Regions from separate parts of the Photobacterium sagamiensis genome, predicted to be linked through region 1. Evidence: predicted binding sites of a transcription regulator. Region 1 holds the regulator's gene; each other region holds the start of a gene.
The links. Region 1 encodes CRP, which controls carbon source genes, mostly activating them, when cyclic AMP is high. Its sites were predicted from a motif close to TGTGANNNNNNTCACA; they were not measured.
Positions count from the first base shown of each region.

Region 2: a site for CRP is predicted at 1,986-2,001, ahead of udp (uridine phosphorylase). Genes of this name have one in related genera too.
Region 3: a site for CRP is predicted at 2,233-2,248, ahead of nagE (N-acetylglucosamine-specific PTS transporter subunit IIBC). Genes of this name have one in related genera too.

Region 1 covers NZ_JAKJSP010000045.1:42,094-47,226, forward strand. The annotation lists gene astD (succinylglutamate-semialdehyde dehydrogenase) at 1-764, shown strand, start outside; gene L4D76_RS20400 (DUF1338 domain-containing protein) at 819-1,610, shown strand; gene L4D76_RS20405 (hypothetical protein) at 1,665-1,868, opposite strand; gene crp (cAMP-activated global transcriptional regulator CRP) at 2,064-2,696, opposite strand; gene L4D76_RS20415 (OsmC family protein) at 2,969-3,373, shown strand; gene L4D76_RS20420 (phosphoribulokinase) at 3,633-4,502, opposite strand; gene L4D76_RS20425 (YheU family protein) at 4,597-4,812, opposite strand; gene L4D76_RS20430 (hydrolase) at 5,049-5,133, opposite strand, start outside.
Region 2 covers NZ_JAKJSP010000014.1:62,059-67,191, reverse strand. The annotation lists gene L4D76_RS04935 (zinc/cadmium/mercury/lead-transporting ATPase) at 1-1,819, shown strand, start outside; gene udp (uridine phosphorylase) at 2,158-2,925, shown strand; gene L4D76_RS04925 (Card1-like endonuclease domain-containing protein) at 3,299-4,465, opposite strand; gene treR (trehalose operon repressor TreR) at 4,947-5,133, shown strand, end outside.
Region 3 covers NZ_JAKJSP010000032.1:26,593-31,725, forward strand. The annotation lists gene nagC (DNA-binding transcriptional regulator NagC) at 1-86, opposite strand, end outside; gene nagA (N-acetylglucosamine-6-phosphate deacetylase) at 89-1,225, opposite strand; gene nagB (glucosamine-6-phosphate deaminase) at 1,311-2,111, opposite strand; gene nagE (N-acetylglucosamine-specific PTS transporter subunit IIBC) at 2,371-3,861, shown strand; gene glnS (glutamine--tRNA ligase) at 4,492-5,133, shown strand, end outside.

The sequences.
Region 1 (5,133 bases):
TTGCCGGACAGCCAGGCAAGATGCTGGCGCTGGAGATGGGTGGCAATAACCCGATGGTGATCTCGAAAGCCTATGGCGAGCTTGATGCGACGGTCTACACTATTATTCAGTCAGCCTTTATCAGTGCAGGCCAGCGCTGTACGTGTGCTCGCCGCCTGTATTTACCGCAGGGGCCGGAAGGTGACGCGATTCTGAACCGTCTGGTTAAAGCGACAGGTCAGCTAAAAATTGATGGGCCATTTGCTGAACCGCAACCGTTTATGGGGCCGCAAATTTCTGAACGCGCGGCTGACGGCATCATTGCCGCGCAAGCAAATCTGGTGAGTTTAGGCGCAGAGCTATTACTTGAAGCGAAACGTGGCCAGGGGGCGGTAGTCACGCCTGCTATTATTGAAGTGAGCCAAGTTGCTGAGCTGCCAGATGAAGAATACTTTGGCCCATTGCTTCAGGTTGTCCGTTATCAGGATCTGCCTCAGGCCGTCGCGATGGCGAATGATACTCGCTATGGTTTGTCAGCTGGCCTGATTTCTACCGATGATGCGGAATGGCAATATTTTATTGATCATATCCGTGCCGGTATTGTGAACCGCAACCGTCAGTTGACTGGAGCCAGCGGTGATGCCCCGTTTGGCGGGCCTGGAGCATCAGGCAACTTACGCCCAAGCGCTTATTATGCCGCAGACTATTGTGCTTACCCTATGGCATCGATGGAAGGTGAACAAACTGAGCTGCCAGCCCAGCTGTCACCTGGGGTGCAGTTGTAAGCACCGGTATACGTCGACTACGGCAATCATTATCAGCAAGGGGAAATATTCATCATGGAAAGAGTGGAGCAATTATTTAATGCCCTGTGGCAAGACTATATACAACGTCTTTGTCCGTCTGCGGCTCAGGTTCATGCACTGTTAACCGAAGATGAACCCTTGCTCAATGATCACATCGCACTGCGTACCTTCAATTTACCGAAAGTGGGGCTGGATAAGCTGGCAGCCCCATTTATTGCAATTGGCTATAAGCCATGTGGTAGGTATCATTTTGAAGCAAAAAAGCTGTATGCAGAGCATTTTGAGCATCCGAACCCGTTAGCACCGAAAGTATTTATCAGTGAACTGATGGTGGGGCAGTGTTCTTCGCTGTTACAGGAAACGGTACGCGAACTGGTTGATCAGGTGCCGGAGCAGGCAATTCATGAACCTGAGTTTGTTTGCTGTGGACGTTTGTGGGATATCGATTCGGCGACGTATGAGATGTTATCGGCAGAAAGCGAGTATGCCGGCTGGGTTGCTGCGCATGGCTTTGGGGCCAATCATTTTACCGTCAGTATTAATCAGCTGGAGCAGTTCACTGAGATCCATGAAGTGAACCATCTGCTGCGTCACAATGGTTTTGCGATTAATGAGTCTGGCGGTGAGGTGAAAGGGAGTCCAGAGGTGATGCTGGAGCAGTCTGCCACTATGGCTGACAAGGTGGCGGTGGGCTTTCTTGATGGTGAGAAAATAATCCCTGGCGGCTTCTACGAGTTTGCTAAGCGCTATCCTCAGACGGATGGTGAACTGTACCGTGGGTTTGTTGAAGCGTCGGCGGATAAGATCTTCGAAAGTACGAGTTAGTAAGAGTAGGAAACAGTGATAAAACAGCGGCCTTGGCCGCTGTTTTCGTTTCAATTATTGGTTTGCTTGGTGGCAATCTAAAGTAGGGCTCCATAGCTCATTACCATGCACGGTGCGTTGACGCTGGCTGAACAGGGTTTGTTGCTCAAGGTAATGACGAGGATCGCTAAAACCAGTCATTTCAATGGTCGCGGGTAAGGCTGCAATGACAGCCGTAGCGGGAACCAGGGTATGTGGAGAAAAGCGTTCGATATCCATATCAAGACCTCTCATAAATATTAGATATGCATAATGTAGCATTGGTATTGCTGTTGGCAAGTGAATAAACAGTGACGGTTACGGCAGAATATACGTTTTGAGATCTTTTTATGCTTTTTGGTGATAGTGATATGTTTCGCAGTTACAAAAAAAGCCGCATTAAGCGGCTTTTTATTAATCGAAGTCGTTGGTCGGTTAGCGAGTACCGTAAACCACGATAGTTTTGCCGTGGGCAGAAATCAGATTCTGCTCTTCCAGCATCTTAAGGATACGACCTACCGTCTCACGCGAACAGCCCACAATCTGACCGATTTCCTGACGGGTGATCTTAATTTGCATACCGTCTGGGTGAGTCATTGCATCAGGTTGTTTTGCAAGGTTTAGCAATGTCTGTGCAATACGGCCTGTTACATCAAGGAATGCAAGATCGCCTACTTTCTGGCTAGTGATTTGCAAACGGTTGGCCATCTGTGCAGAAAGACGCATCAGAATATCAGGGTTGACCTGAATAAGCTGACGGAATTTTTTGAAAGAAATTTCTGCCACTTCACAAGGACTCTTGGCACGTACCCATGCAGTACGTTCCTGCTCTTCTTCAAATAAGCCTAGCTCACCGATGAAGTCACCTTGGTTAAGGTAAGACAGGATCATTTCTTTGCCTTCTTCATCCTTGATCAATACGGCAACAGAACCTTTCACAATGTAGTAGAGAGTTTCTGCTTTCTCTCCCGCATGGATCAAAGTACTCTTTGACGGATATTTGTGAATGTGGCAATGGGAAAGAAACCACTCTAGAGTTGGATCTGTTTGAGGTTTACCTGGAACCATATTACTAACTTCCTCTGCGTTTGTTGCCCAACAACGACATCCATATAATTCAAGGCTGGGCCTAACAATAGAATTGTTCGCTGATTAGGATATTCATTCAGCCGCTAGGCTGCAAGTTCACTTGAATATTTACTTGAGAGTTTATCTTTTTTCCGCGTCTTTTTCTTGATATTGATCTACCTGAAATGGCCATTTGGTACTCATAAGTGTGCACATGATCACACAGTTGTTAGTTAATGCAGAATTACCCTGTTTGAAGTAAGGAGAAAGCAATGCAATCACGAGTGAAATGGGTAGAAGGAATGACCTTTCTGGGACAGTCAGATTCTGGTCACAGTGTCGTCATGGATGGCAATGGGGGCGAAAAAGCACCAAGTCCGATGGAAATGGTATTGATGGCTGCTGGTGGCTGTAGCTCAGTTGATGTTGTCGACGGTTTGCAATCAGCTGGCCAGAACATTGCCGGCTGTGAGGCGCAGATTTCTTCTGTTCGCCGTGAACAGTCACCGCGTATTTTTACCTCGGCTAACCTGCATTTTGTGGTCACAGGCCATGATCTGGATGAGGCTCGGGTTGCCAGTGTTGTTGCAGATTCACTGCAGAAATATTGCTCAGTATGCCTGATGCTGGGCGAAGGGGTCGAAATGACCCATTCGTATGAGATAGTTAAAGCCTAGGTTTCGCGTGACGAGAGCCGGGTATCGAGAAAAGCGGTGCTATGGCCCTGAGGACCTAAGGATAAACAGTTTCGAGTAATTAGGTTCGAGTTTCGAGAAAGAGCCACAGCTTGACCCCCAACTATGGCTCGGAGAGCCTGCTTACAGGACCACAGGACCACAGGACCACAGGACCACCGTAGGTATTAAGACCCTAATATAGTGTCGGGTAACGAGAAGCACGCATCTCGTTACTCGCCACTCACCTCTCGCGTCGGGTTTATCCTATCTTTCCGGTTTCGACTAACTTCTGGATCAGCGGTCGCATGATCAGCTCCATCGCAAAGCTCATTTTTCCGCCCGGTACCACCAGGGTGTTATGGCGAGACATAAACGAGCCCTGGATCATTGATAGCAGATACGGAAAATCGACATTTTTAATTCCGCGGAAGCGGATAACCACAAAGCTTTCATCCAGACTCGGAATGCCTTTGGCACTGAATGGGTTGGATGTATCGACGGTCGGCACCCGTTGGAAGTTGATATGGGTGCGCGAAAATTGCGGCGTAATATAATTGAGGTAATCGTCCATCGAGCGGACGATAGACTCCATGACCGCTTCCCGGGAGTGGCCGCGATCACGCGTGTCGCGGACGATCTTCTGTATCCATTCCAGGTTCACAATCGGCACCATACCAATCAGCAAATCGACGTGTTGTGCGGCATTGATCTCACCATCAACAACACCGCCATGTAACCCTTCGTAAAAGAGCACATCCGTATTTTCAGGTAGTTCCTGCCATGGCGTGAATGAACCCGGCATCTGGTTATAGGGGACCGCTTCGTCAAAAGTATGCAGGTAGCGGCGGAATTGACCACTGCCATCGTCACCATATTGGCGGAAAAAAGTTTCCAGTTGGGCAAAGTCGTTAGCTTGCGGACCAAAATAGCTGACATGGCGGCCTTGCTCTTTGGCTTTACGAATTTCAACATCCATTTCCGGTCGGGTAAAGCGATGGAAGCTATCCCCCTCCAGCCAGGCGGCATTGAAGTTCATCATATTGAACATTTTGCGAAATGCTTCTGAAGTGGTGGAGGTGCCGGCACCAGAAGACCCTGTTACTGCAATAATCGGATGTTTTGCAGACATGACATACCCTGTCGTTAATGTTAACGATGAAAGTTATTAACAGGGTGTTGCGCCAGGGTCAAGGATAAGTTGGTTTTTGATCGGGAGATATCCGTTAATTGAGATCTCTGCGGAGTTTAATATCAACAGATTTATGCAGTTCAGAAAATACGATCACTGCATCACCTGATTCAAGCTGCTTTCGGACATATTGTACCTTGTGTTCCATGTTGAGTTCGGTCTCACCATAGTCAGTACCTTCGCGCAGCACAAAGTGTTCAATCAGATTGTCTAGGGTGTCAGAGTCGATATCTTGCCAGGGAATAATCATAGTTACTGTATCTGTTTTCTAGTGGGGTGCTGATTATATTGTTAATTTCATAGATTGTAGAGCGGTACTATGGCCCTGAGGCCCTATGGATAAACAGTTTCGAGTAACTAGGTTCGAGTTTCGAGAAAGAGCCACAGCTTGACTCCCAACTATGGCTCGGAGAGCCTGCTTGCAGGACCACAGGACCACAGGACCACAGGACCACAGGACCACAGGACCACACTTGTGACTCGAATCTAGTCTCTAGGATCTGGCAACTTCTTAAACCATTCCGGTACCGTCTTTTCCAACCAGAAATCAGGATTGCGCCAGGATCCGGAG
Region 2 (5,133 bases), on a different contig from region 1:
GGTTTCATTCTTAATTAGCCGTAGTTCAGAATTCTATGGTCAGCTTGCCTTCACACTGACGACCGTTTTGGGGCTGCTCCCAATCGTAAAAAAAGCCGTGAATCTGACGAAATCAGGTACACCGTTCTCTATTGAAACCCTGATGAGTATTGCGGCTATTGGTGCGTTGTATTTAGGAGAAACCGCTGAAGCTGCCATGGTTTTGCTGCTTTTCTTGATCGGCGAACAACTTGAAGGGTATGCATCGTCACGCGCCCGCAGCGGGGTAAAAGCCCTGATGGATTTGGTGCCGGAAGAAGCGACTGTGATCCACTCTGATGGCACGAAAAAAAGAGTGGCAGCAGAAGATCTCAAAAAGGGTGACGTGATTGAGATTGCGCCAGGTTCTCGCTTGCCGGCTGATGCCCAATTGCTTGATATATCTGCGAGCTTTGATGAAAGTGCTTTGACCGGTGAATCGGTTCCGGTCGAACGCCTGCCGGGTGATAAAGTGATGGCGGGCTCACTGGTCGCTGATAAGGTGGTGCGCCTGACCATTATCTCAGAGCAGGGTGATAATGCGATTGATCGTATTCTTCACTTAATCGAAGATGCAGAATCACGTAAAGCGCCGTTAGAACGATTTTTAGACCGCTTCAGTCGCTGGTACACCCCGGCAATGATTGTGCTTGCGGCACTGGTTATTGTGATCCCACCTCTGCTGTTTGCTCAATCATGGCATGAGTGGATATATCGTGGTTTAACCTTATTGCTGATTGCCTGCCCTTGTGCATTAGTGATCTCTACACCGGCAGCGATTACATCAGGTTTAGCCGCTGCTGCTCGCCGTGGTGCCTTGATTAAGGGCGGTGCAGCATTAGAGCAGCTTGGTCATATTGGCACGATTGCTTTCGATAAAACGGGAACCTTAACTCAGGGTAAACCCGTGATGACCGATCTGATCTGCTGGGATGGTAACGAAGAGAAATTACTTCGCCAGTCAGCAGCCGTCGAAGCCGGATCATTGCACCCGTTGGCCGTTGCGGTTGTTAAAGCTGCGGAAGAACGTGGATTGAACGTTACTGAAGCCGCTGAGCGTGAAGCACTGCCCGGACGCGGTATTCAAGGTGTGATTGACGGTGAAACCCTGCTGCTGTGTGCGGCAGATCGATTACCTAAGTCAGTGGCATTAACCGCGGAACAACACGCTCAGGCAATGTCACTGGAAGCGGAAGGTAAAACCCTGGTTGTTGCACTTCGTGATCACGTTGCTATTGGTGTGATTGCATGGCGAGATAACCTGCGTGATGATGCCGCTAACACCATTAAAGAGCTTAAGCTGATGGGGATCCAGTCGGTGATGTTAACCGGTGACAACCCCCGTGCTGCCGCCGCTATCGCCGAGGAAATTGGCATCGATTTTCGTGCCGGTTTATTGCCTGCTGATAAGGTAACAGAAGTACAAACCGCCAACGAAAAAGCCAATGTAGCAATGGTCGGCGATGGTATAAATGATGCCCCGGCAATGAAAACAGCGTCGATTGGTATAGCCATGGGTGGCGGTACAGATGTCGCGCTGGAAACGGCTGATGCGGCGCTTACTCATAACCGCTTGTCGGAACTTCCGATGATGATTGAACTGTCTCGTGCCACGCTCAGAAATATCCGTCAGAATATTGTTCTGGCGTTAGGATTGAAAGGCATATTCCTGGTAACCACTTTGCTGGGCGTCACGGGTCTGTGGGTTGCGGTACTCGCAGATAGCGGGGCAACGGCATTGGTGACATTGAATGCATTGCGTTTGTTGCGTTTTAGCCCTGAAAGCCGGTTGAACAAATAACCGGAGATAGCGCACAAAATTAATACCGCAAAATAAACGGCATCACCTATTCTTACGGTGATGCCGTTTTTTTATAATTAATTTGTGATGAAGGGCAACAGCAAACGCTTTAAGGTGATGGTGATCACGGTTTTATGTAACCTGTAAATCGGTTCATTTTATTATCTGTGACTGCTGTCACTTAAAGTTGCGATTCTATCCGTTATCGTTAACTGGTGTTTTGAGAGTATTTATCTATTTATGAAAATCGATGAATACTGCCTAAACATTAAAATTAGTTTAAAGCCACGACCTCTGACTTCCCTATACAGAGCGGCAAACAATAAAAGGATATGATTATGTCTGAGACGACAGTTTTCCATTTAGGTGTGACAACAGCGGATCTTAATGGTGCAGAACTTGCTATTATTCCAGGTGATCCAGCGCGTGTTGAAAAAATCGCGAACCTGATGGATAACCCTGAGTTTCTAGCAAGCTCTCGCGAATATACGCTTTATCGCGCGGTTTTAGACGGTAAAACTGTGATTGTTTGCTCTACAGGTATTGGTGGTCCATCAACGTCTATCGCGGTTGAAGAATTAGCGCAATTAGGTATCCGTACGTTCCTGCGTGTTGGTACAACGGGTGCGATTCAGCCACACATCAATGTGGGTGACATGATCGTATCAACGGGTTCTGTACGCCTTGACGGTGCGAGCCTGCATTTTGCCCCAATGGAATTCCCAGCGGTTGCAGACTTTGATGTTGCGACAGCAATGAAAGCTGCAGTAGAAGCAGAAGGTGCAACAGTACACACAGGTGTAACGGCTTCAAGTGATACTTTCTACCCGGGTCAGGAGCGCTACGATACGTTCTCAGGTCGTGTTGTTCGTCGTTTCCAGGGCTCAATGAAAGAGTGGCAGGAGATGGGCGTTCTGAACTATGAAATGGAATCAGCAACACTGTTAACTATGTGTGCTAGTTCTGGTCTGCGTGCAGGTTGTGTTGCGGGTGTTATCATCAACCGTACTCAGAAAGAGATACCGGATCATGCGACTCTGAAAGAGACGGAAGCGCGTTCGATCAAAGTGGTAGTAGAAGCTGCTCGTCGCATGCTGGCTGAGTAATTCTTATTACTTATTACTTGTTATTTGCCCTGATCTCTTTATCGGAAGTCCTCATTTATAGTTATAAACTCCGGGCTTCCTCTTCGACCTCAGGGCAACTAACGGCGTACTAAGAACCACTCCAGGATATCTGCCGTAAGCGCAAAAATCCTATGAGTTATCACACTATTCAAGATGAAAACCGGTACTAATGTATCGGTTTTTTTGTGTCTGTTATACCAACCTGATTAATGTTCGCTGGGAGGCCAGATAATTAGTCAGTTTGGTATTTGCGGTACTGTAGATATAAGAAGGTCGCAATTGCGACCTTTTTAAATGAACCTAATCTAGTTTCTAGTTTCTAGTTTCTAGTTTCTAGTTTCTAGTTTCTAGTTTACGCAATATTATGCGTCTGGCCACCGGCATCTTTCAGCCAGTTGTGAAGGTGGGTTTGTAAGTCACCAAGTTGATCCGGGCCAATGATAGCAAGGCCTAAATCCTGGGCGCGTACTAAATCATGATGACGCAAAGGACGGAAGCTCACCAGCATCGCGCGTGCTTGCAGGCCGCCTAATAAATCACGCAGTGATTCCAGCTTGTAGAGCGTGTCGTCACCATCATCACGCATACCTTTGGTTTTACACTCAATAATATGCAGCTTATTATTCACAACCGTCGCGACATCTAGTTCATTACGGACTTCACGGTCTCCGATCTTACGGTAAACCTGAACCCCTAATGAGTGATCCTGAATAGTTGGCAGCTCATTCTGAATCGCACGAACCGTGCTGTGAACCAGGTTTTCCAGCCATTCACCATTTGCGAAACGACGCGCATCTTCATGTATGAAAGTCAGAATACCCTTTTCGTAGGTGGCCAGCCCGGTATCCTGCAGATCGGCAATTAACATGCCTAACTCCCTATAACCTTGTTGTTTTTCACTCAGGCCAACATCGAGTTTCTGTTCTTTTCGACATGTGGTTGCCAGATAGTTCAGTGTTGCCAAACCTGGTCCCAGTTCCAGTGCCGAGCTTGCCCAGCGCTGTCCCAGCTCCCATAGCTGATTGTTGAGTGATTCCGGTACCGTTGTTTCGGGCAGCTCACTTCTCGCACCAAAAATAGTGAGGTAGTCAGTTAGTTGAATACGATCTTCAACTTGCTGTTGCTTGCGATCCGAAGGGTAGAGCCAGCACATTTCGTCACTGAAAGGTTCGATGACATAAATAGGCCAATGAAAAGAACGGAAAACTTCATATGCAGATAGCAGGCGGTGACGTAAACCACAGCTGGTATTAAACCAGACTTCAGTCTGGGTTTGTCGGAGCTTATCTGCTAACTCGTTGAGTCGTTGACGAAGGCTGGTAATACTGATGGAGTCAGGGATCTGGAAAAATTCAACCTCAATATCTCGGGGTGTCAGTATTGATGCAAGGCGCTCGTACTGCTCTCTCTGGCTTTCCGTACCGATAAAAATCATCTTATCGGCCGGGATAGCATGGTCTAATAAGGGGGTAATAAGTCTTACGGGGTCTTGGTCTATAACGCCAACGTGAGTAATCATAAAAATCCTTAATGCCTTTCCCCGAATGAACAGGGACTGATAGTTCTTGTGGGCATTAAAAGGCAAAAAGAAAAGAGGATGCCAACACAAGATTATTTAATCTATATATTTAGAATAAGATATGGGTATTGAAAAACAGTATTTCAATGCAATACCCGATATCATGCCTAAATAATTGCACAAAATTCAATTTATCTGAAATCGATCCTTTTTTTGTTTGCTGTGTGTCAGTTTTATGTTGGCTAAAGCCATTTTTTGCTAGTAGGGATTTTATTCAGAGTTGTTACTAAGTATTTGCCGTTGTGGAGATTCTGTCACTATTTAATTAAGGCTCCTTTTAGATGTTTTATGGGTATAAACGCAGCGTTTTCGTGGAAAAAGCACGTTTACCTAAAGGTTTTGTGATGTTTGGAAGGAAAATGATTGAATTATTGTTGCTGAGAGTGACAATAAAGAGGTTTACCTTAGCCTGAACCTATTTATGACTAAAAAGCTCACCATTCTGGATATTGCTAAATTAGCAGGGGTTGGAAAATCCACAGTTTCACGCGTGTTGACCAATGATCCTAAAGTAAAAGCGGCAACCCGTGAAAAGGTTGAGCAAGTGATCAGAGACTCTGGTTTTGTGCCGTCAAAGTCAGCACAGACGATGCGAGGTGGCAGCACCA
Region 3 (5,133 bases), on a different contig from region 1:
GGGCCTTGCAAGTCTATTAGTCTGTAAACAGCAGCACTGTTAAGCTGCTTAACCAGATCTACATTACCAATTTGTCCGCCTGTCATAGTTAGTTCTGCTCGTATTCACCGTTAACAACAGTCGCCTGAACGTTATAATCACGATCAAAAATAGCCAGGTTTGCAACCATGCCTTTTTTGATGGCACCCAGTTTATTATCAACACTAATTGCCCGTGCTGGATAAAGGGTAGCCATGCGAATCGCTTCGTCCAGGGCGATACCTGCATGCTCGACACTGTTTTGAACCGCTTCAATCATGGTAAGTGCCGAGCCACCAAGTGTGCCATTTTCGTCAACACACTTGCCATCCCGATAATATACTTTCTTACCGACAAAAATAAAGTGATCCATGTCTGCTCCTGCAGGTGCAGTTGCATCAGTCACTAAAACAAGTTTTTCGCCTTTCATGCGATGTGCCATGCGAATATTTGCATAATCAACGTGGAATCCATCAGCAATAATGCCGGCATAGACATCTGGCGTGTCATAGATTGCGCCAACCATCCCCGGTTCACGGCCGGCGATAGGTGTCATGGCATTGAACAGGTGAGTCGCAAAGCTGATACCCGCCGCAAAACCTTTACGTGCTTCTTTATAGGATGCATTGGTATGCCCTGCTGAAACAACAACACCGGCTTCAACCAGTTGTTCGATATGCTCCTGAGCGTTTTGTTCAGGGGCAAGAGTTACTTTGGTGACGATATCTGCGTTCTCGCAGATGGTTTTGATCATTGCATCATCTGAACGACGGATGTGGTCAACGCTGTGAATACCTTTTTTCATCACATTCAGGTAAGGACCTTCAAGGTGCAAACCCAGTGAATGGTTCTGATACCTGCTGTGATATTCGCGAGCTGCGGTGATCACAGCTTTCATATCTTCATCAGAAGAGGTGATCAGAGTCGGCAGGAAGCTTGTGCAACCAGACTTCAGGTTGGCACGGTGCATGGTATGAATGGTGTCAGCATTGATTTTGTCATTCAGCATCACCCCACCGCAACCATTTAGCTGCAGGTCGATGAAACCAGGGGTCAGGTTAGCCCCTTCAAGATCAACGGATTTGATATCATTTGGCAGCTCAGCTACCGGGCAAACAGCGTGAATGTTCACGCCATCAATTATGACGGCGTGGTTATTCAGCACATCGCTACCGGTAAAAATACGACAATTGGTAAGCGCGTACATGAACATTTCCTTTTATGTTAAAGGTTATTGTAACGATTCACCTTCTTGCTATTTCGTTTAATAGCAAGAAGGTGATCATTTATAGTTAAAGGTGTTTAATATTTTGTGCTTCCAGTTCCTGAAAGTATTTTACGGTTTTTACTTTCAGTTCCTGGGTGGCTGGTTCATCACATACAACCAGTGATTTAGGGTGCAGTTGCAGTGCCGAAACCGTCCACAGGTGGTTTACTGAGCCTTCAACAGCCGCCTCAAGAGCTTGTGCTTTGTTATGGCCAGTCACCAAAATCATGATTTCAGCAGAATCAAGCAGGGTACCGACACCAATAGTCAGTGCGTATTTCGGAACCTGATTGATGTCACCATCAAAGAAACGAGAGTTCGCGATGCGGGTATCTTGCGTCAGCGTTTTGATACGAGTACGAGAGGATAATGAAGACGCTGGCTCATTAAATGCGATGTGGCCATCGTTGCCGACACCGCCCATGAACAGGTTGACTCTACCGTAAGATTTAATTTTATCTTCATAACGCTGACATTCAGTTTCGTGATCTTCTGCGTTACCATTCAGGAGATTGATATTTTCGTCTTGAATATCAATGTGATTGAAAAAGTTGTTATACATGAAGCTACGATAAGATTCCGGATGATCGGCTGGAATGCCGATATATTCGTCCATATTGAAAGTCACAACATGCTTGAAACTTACTTCACCAGCTTCATAAAGCTCAATAAGACGCTTGTATGTCGTTAAAGGAGTGCCACCGGTAGGTAAACCAAGTACAAAAGGACGTTCTGCCGTTGGTTCAAATTTGTTAATACGATCAGCAATATAGCGAGCAGACCATAAACCTACATCTTTCGCGTTAATAAGTGGGATTAGTCTCACGGTGACACCTCATTCAAGATAGATAAAACAAAATAATTGTAGTGGCATAGCGCCTTTGTTTCGAATCATAAAATAAGTTTTATGATCGGGCTAGCAAAATCGCCTGGATCTTGCTCCAGCAGGTGACTAAGATCACAAATGACGACGTTTTAATTTGCGGTGCGAAATAAACTTCTTACACTGATGATGACTTTATCAAATAGCCGAAGTAAGTTATCTGATAACCAAATCTAAGAGAACCAATTAGGGGGAACTAACGGTGAATATTCTTGGGTATTTTCAAAAAGTAGGTAAAGCATTGATGGTGCCGGTCGCCACTCTGCCTGCCGCTGCAATTTTAATGGGTATTGGTTACTGGATTGATCCGAATGGCTGGGGTGCAAACAGTGCGCTTGCTGCTTTTCTAATCAAGGCTGGTGGTGCAATTATTGAAAACATGTCTGTACTGTTCGCCGTCGGTGTAGCGTATGGTATGTCTAAAGATAAGGATGGTGCAGCTGCCCTATCTGGTTTTGTTGGTTACCTGGTAGTTACAACACTTCTTGCGCCTGGTGCGGTGGCGCAGATCCAAGGTATCGACGCAAGTGCTGTTCCTGCGGCATTTGGTAAGATTGAAAACCAGTTTGTCGGTATCCTTGTCGGTATTGTTTCTGCTGAAATCTACAACCGTTACTCGGCGGTTGAACTGCACAAAGCACTGGCGTTCTTCTCTGGTAAGCGTCTGGTCCCTATTCTGACATCTGTTGCCGGTATCTTTATTGCTTTTGTTCTAATGTATGTTTGGCCTGCAATCTTCAATAGCCTGGTATCTTTCGGTGAAGGTATTCAGGGGCTGGGTGAAGCAGGTGCGGGTATCTACGCATTCTTCAACCGTTTGTTAATTCCTGTTGGTTTGCACCACGCACTGAACTCTGTATTCTGGTTTGATGTGGCTGGTATTAACGACCTGCCAAACTTCCTGGGTGGCGCGAAGTCAATTGCTGACGGTGTTGCAACTCCGGGTGTTACCGGTATCTACATGGGTGGTTTCTTCCCAATTATGATGTTCGGTCTGCCAGGTGCTGCGCTTGCGATGTACCACACGTCTAAGGCGAAGAACAAAGAAAAAGTCGCCTCTATCATGATCGCCGCTGGTTTCGCATCATTCTTCACTGGTGTGACTGAGCCGCTAGAATTTGCCTTCATGTTCCTAGCACCAGGTCTATATGTCATTCACGCAGCACTGACTGGTCTGTCTGTATACATCGCAGCTTCAATGCAGTGGATTTCAGGCTTTGGTTTCTCTGCGGGTTTCGTTGATATGTTCCTGCAGTCACAGAACCCACTAGCTACTAACTGGTACATGCTGATTGTTCAGGGTCTGGTATTCTTCGGCCTATACTACGCAATCTTCCGCACTGTCATCATTAAGTTCAACTTAAAGACTCCAGGTCGTGAAGATGACGATGTTGAAGAAAGCGGTATTACCGGTTCAAAAGAAACTGGTGAACTGGCTAAGCAATACCTGAAAGCTCTTGGCGGCCACGGCAACCTTGAAAACATCGATGCTTGTATCACGCGTCTACGTCTTACTCTGAAAGATAGCAGCCTTGCTAATGAGAAGACTCTGAAAGCGTTAGGTGCAATGGGTGTGGTTAAACTAGGTTCAAACAACCTGCAGGTTATCCTCGGCCCACTAGCAGAAATCGTCGCTGGCGAAATGAAAAAAATCCCGGCATCAGAAGACCTGTCTTCTGTAAAACTTCCTTAATTACTCGGTTTTTATAGTAATTGAAGAGTTAGTAACAATGTAATAGCTGGCTCCCGATTGGGAGCCAGTTTCTTAATAGGCTTATACCAATTCCATTAATTATCTGATCAATTCAGCGAGAGTTAAAATGCTTTTAGACAAGGCAATAAATTGAAAATCTAGTGGCTCTAAATTGAGATTTATTAACGTAGTATAAAAGCATTTTAAACTCGCCCAAAGGGAACACCACTGAAAGCCCATTTCGGTGTCTAGCGATTTCAAAAGAGAACCACTCTTCTATCAATCGCTATCCTTGAACTTGACTCCCAGTGGTGTTCTGAATGGTTAGATAATTAATGGATTTGGTATTACCCATGAGCTTATCAAGAAGCTGCTGTTGTAGTTTCAACCTTCAAATTTTCGTAATTTTAAGGTGTTGGTTTTTTCATCTTTGATGGTGAAGTCCTGAGTGGAATGTTGTTGCTTGGCACCTAATTTGGGGCCATAAAAAAAATTGGATGTACTTAACCCCGCTTTTGCGGGGTTTTTTTATACATATCGATAAACAATGCATACTATTTGTTGAGTAGTGACCCATATTTATGGATCATAGTGAGTTCTAAAATCCTGTAAGCACACGAGGTCTAATTGATGAGTGATTCTGAAGCTCGTCCAACTAACTTTATCCGCCAGATTATTGATGCGGATTTAGCAAGTGGCAAACATACAAGCGTACATACCCGATTCCCGCCGGAGCCCAATGGTTACCTGCATATCGGTCATGCTAAATCAATTTGTTTGAACTTCGGTATTGCTCAGGACTATCAGGGACAATGTAATCTTCGTTTTGATGATACTAACCCTGAGAAAGAAGACATCGAATACGTTGAGTCTATTAAGAACGATGTTAACTGGTTGGGCTTTGAATGGAGCGGTGAGATTTGTTACTCATCAAACTATTTCGACAAGCTATACGGGTTTGCTATTGAATTAATTAATAAAGGCTTAGCGTATGTTGATGAGCTAAGTCCCGAGCAAATGCGTGAGTACCGTGGCAACTTGACCGAGCCTGGTAAAAATAGTCCATACCGCGATCGTAGCGTAGAAGAAAACCTTCAGCAGTTCGAAAAGATGAAGAACGGCGAAATCGAAGAAGGTAAAATGTGTCTTCGTGCGAAAATCGATATGGCATCACCGTTTATGGTCATGCGTGATCCGGTTATCTACCGAGTGCGTTTTGCCGACCACCACCAGACCGGTGACAAGTGGTGCATTTACCCAATGTACGACTTC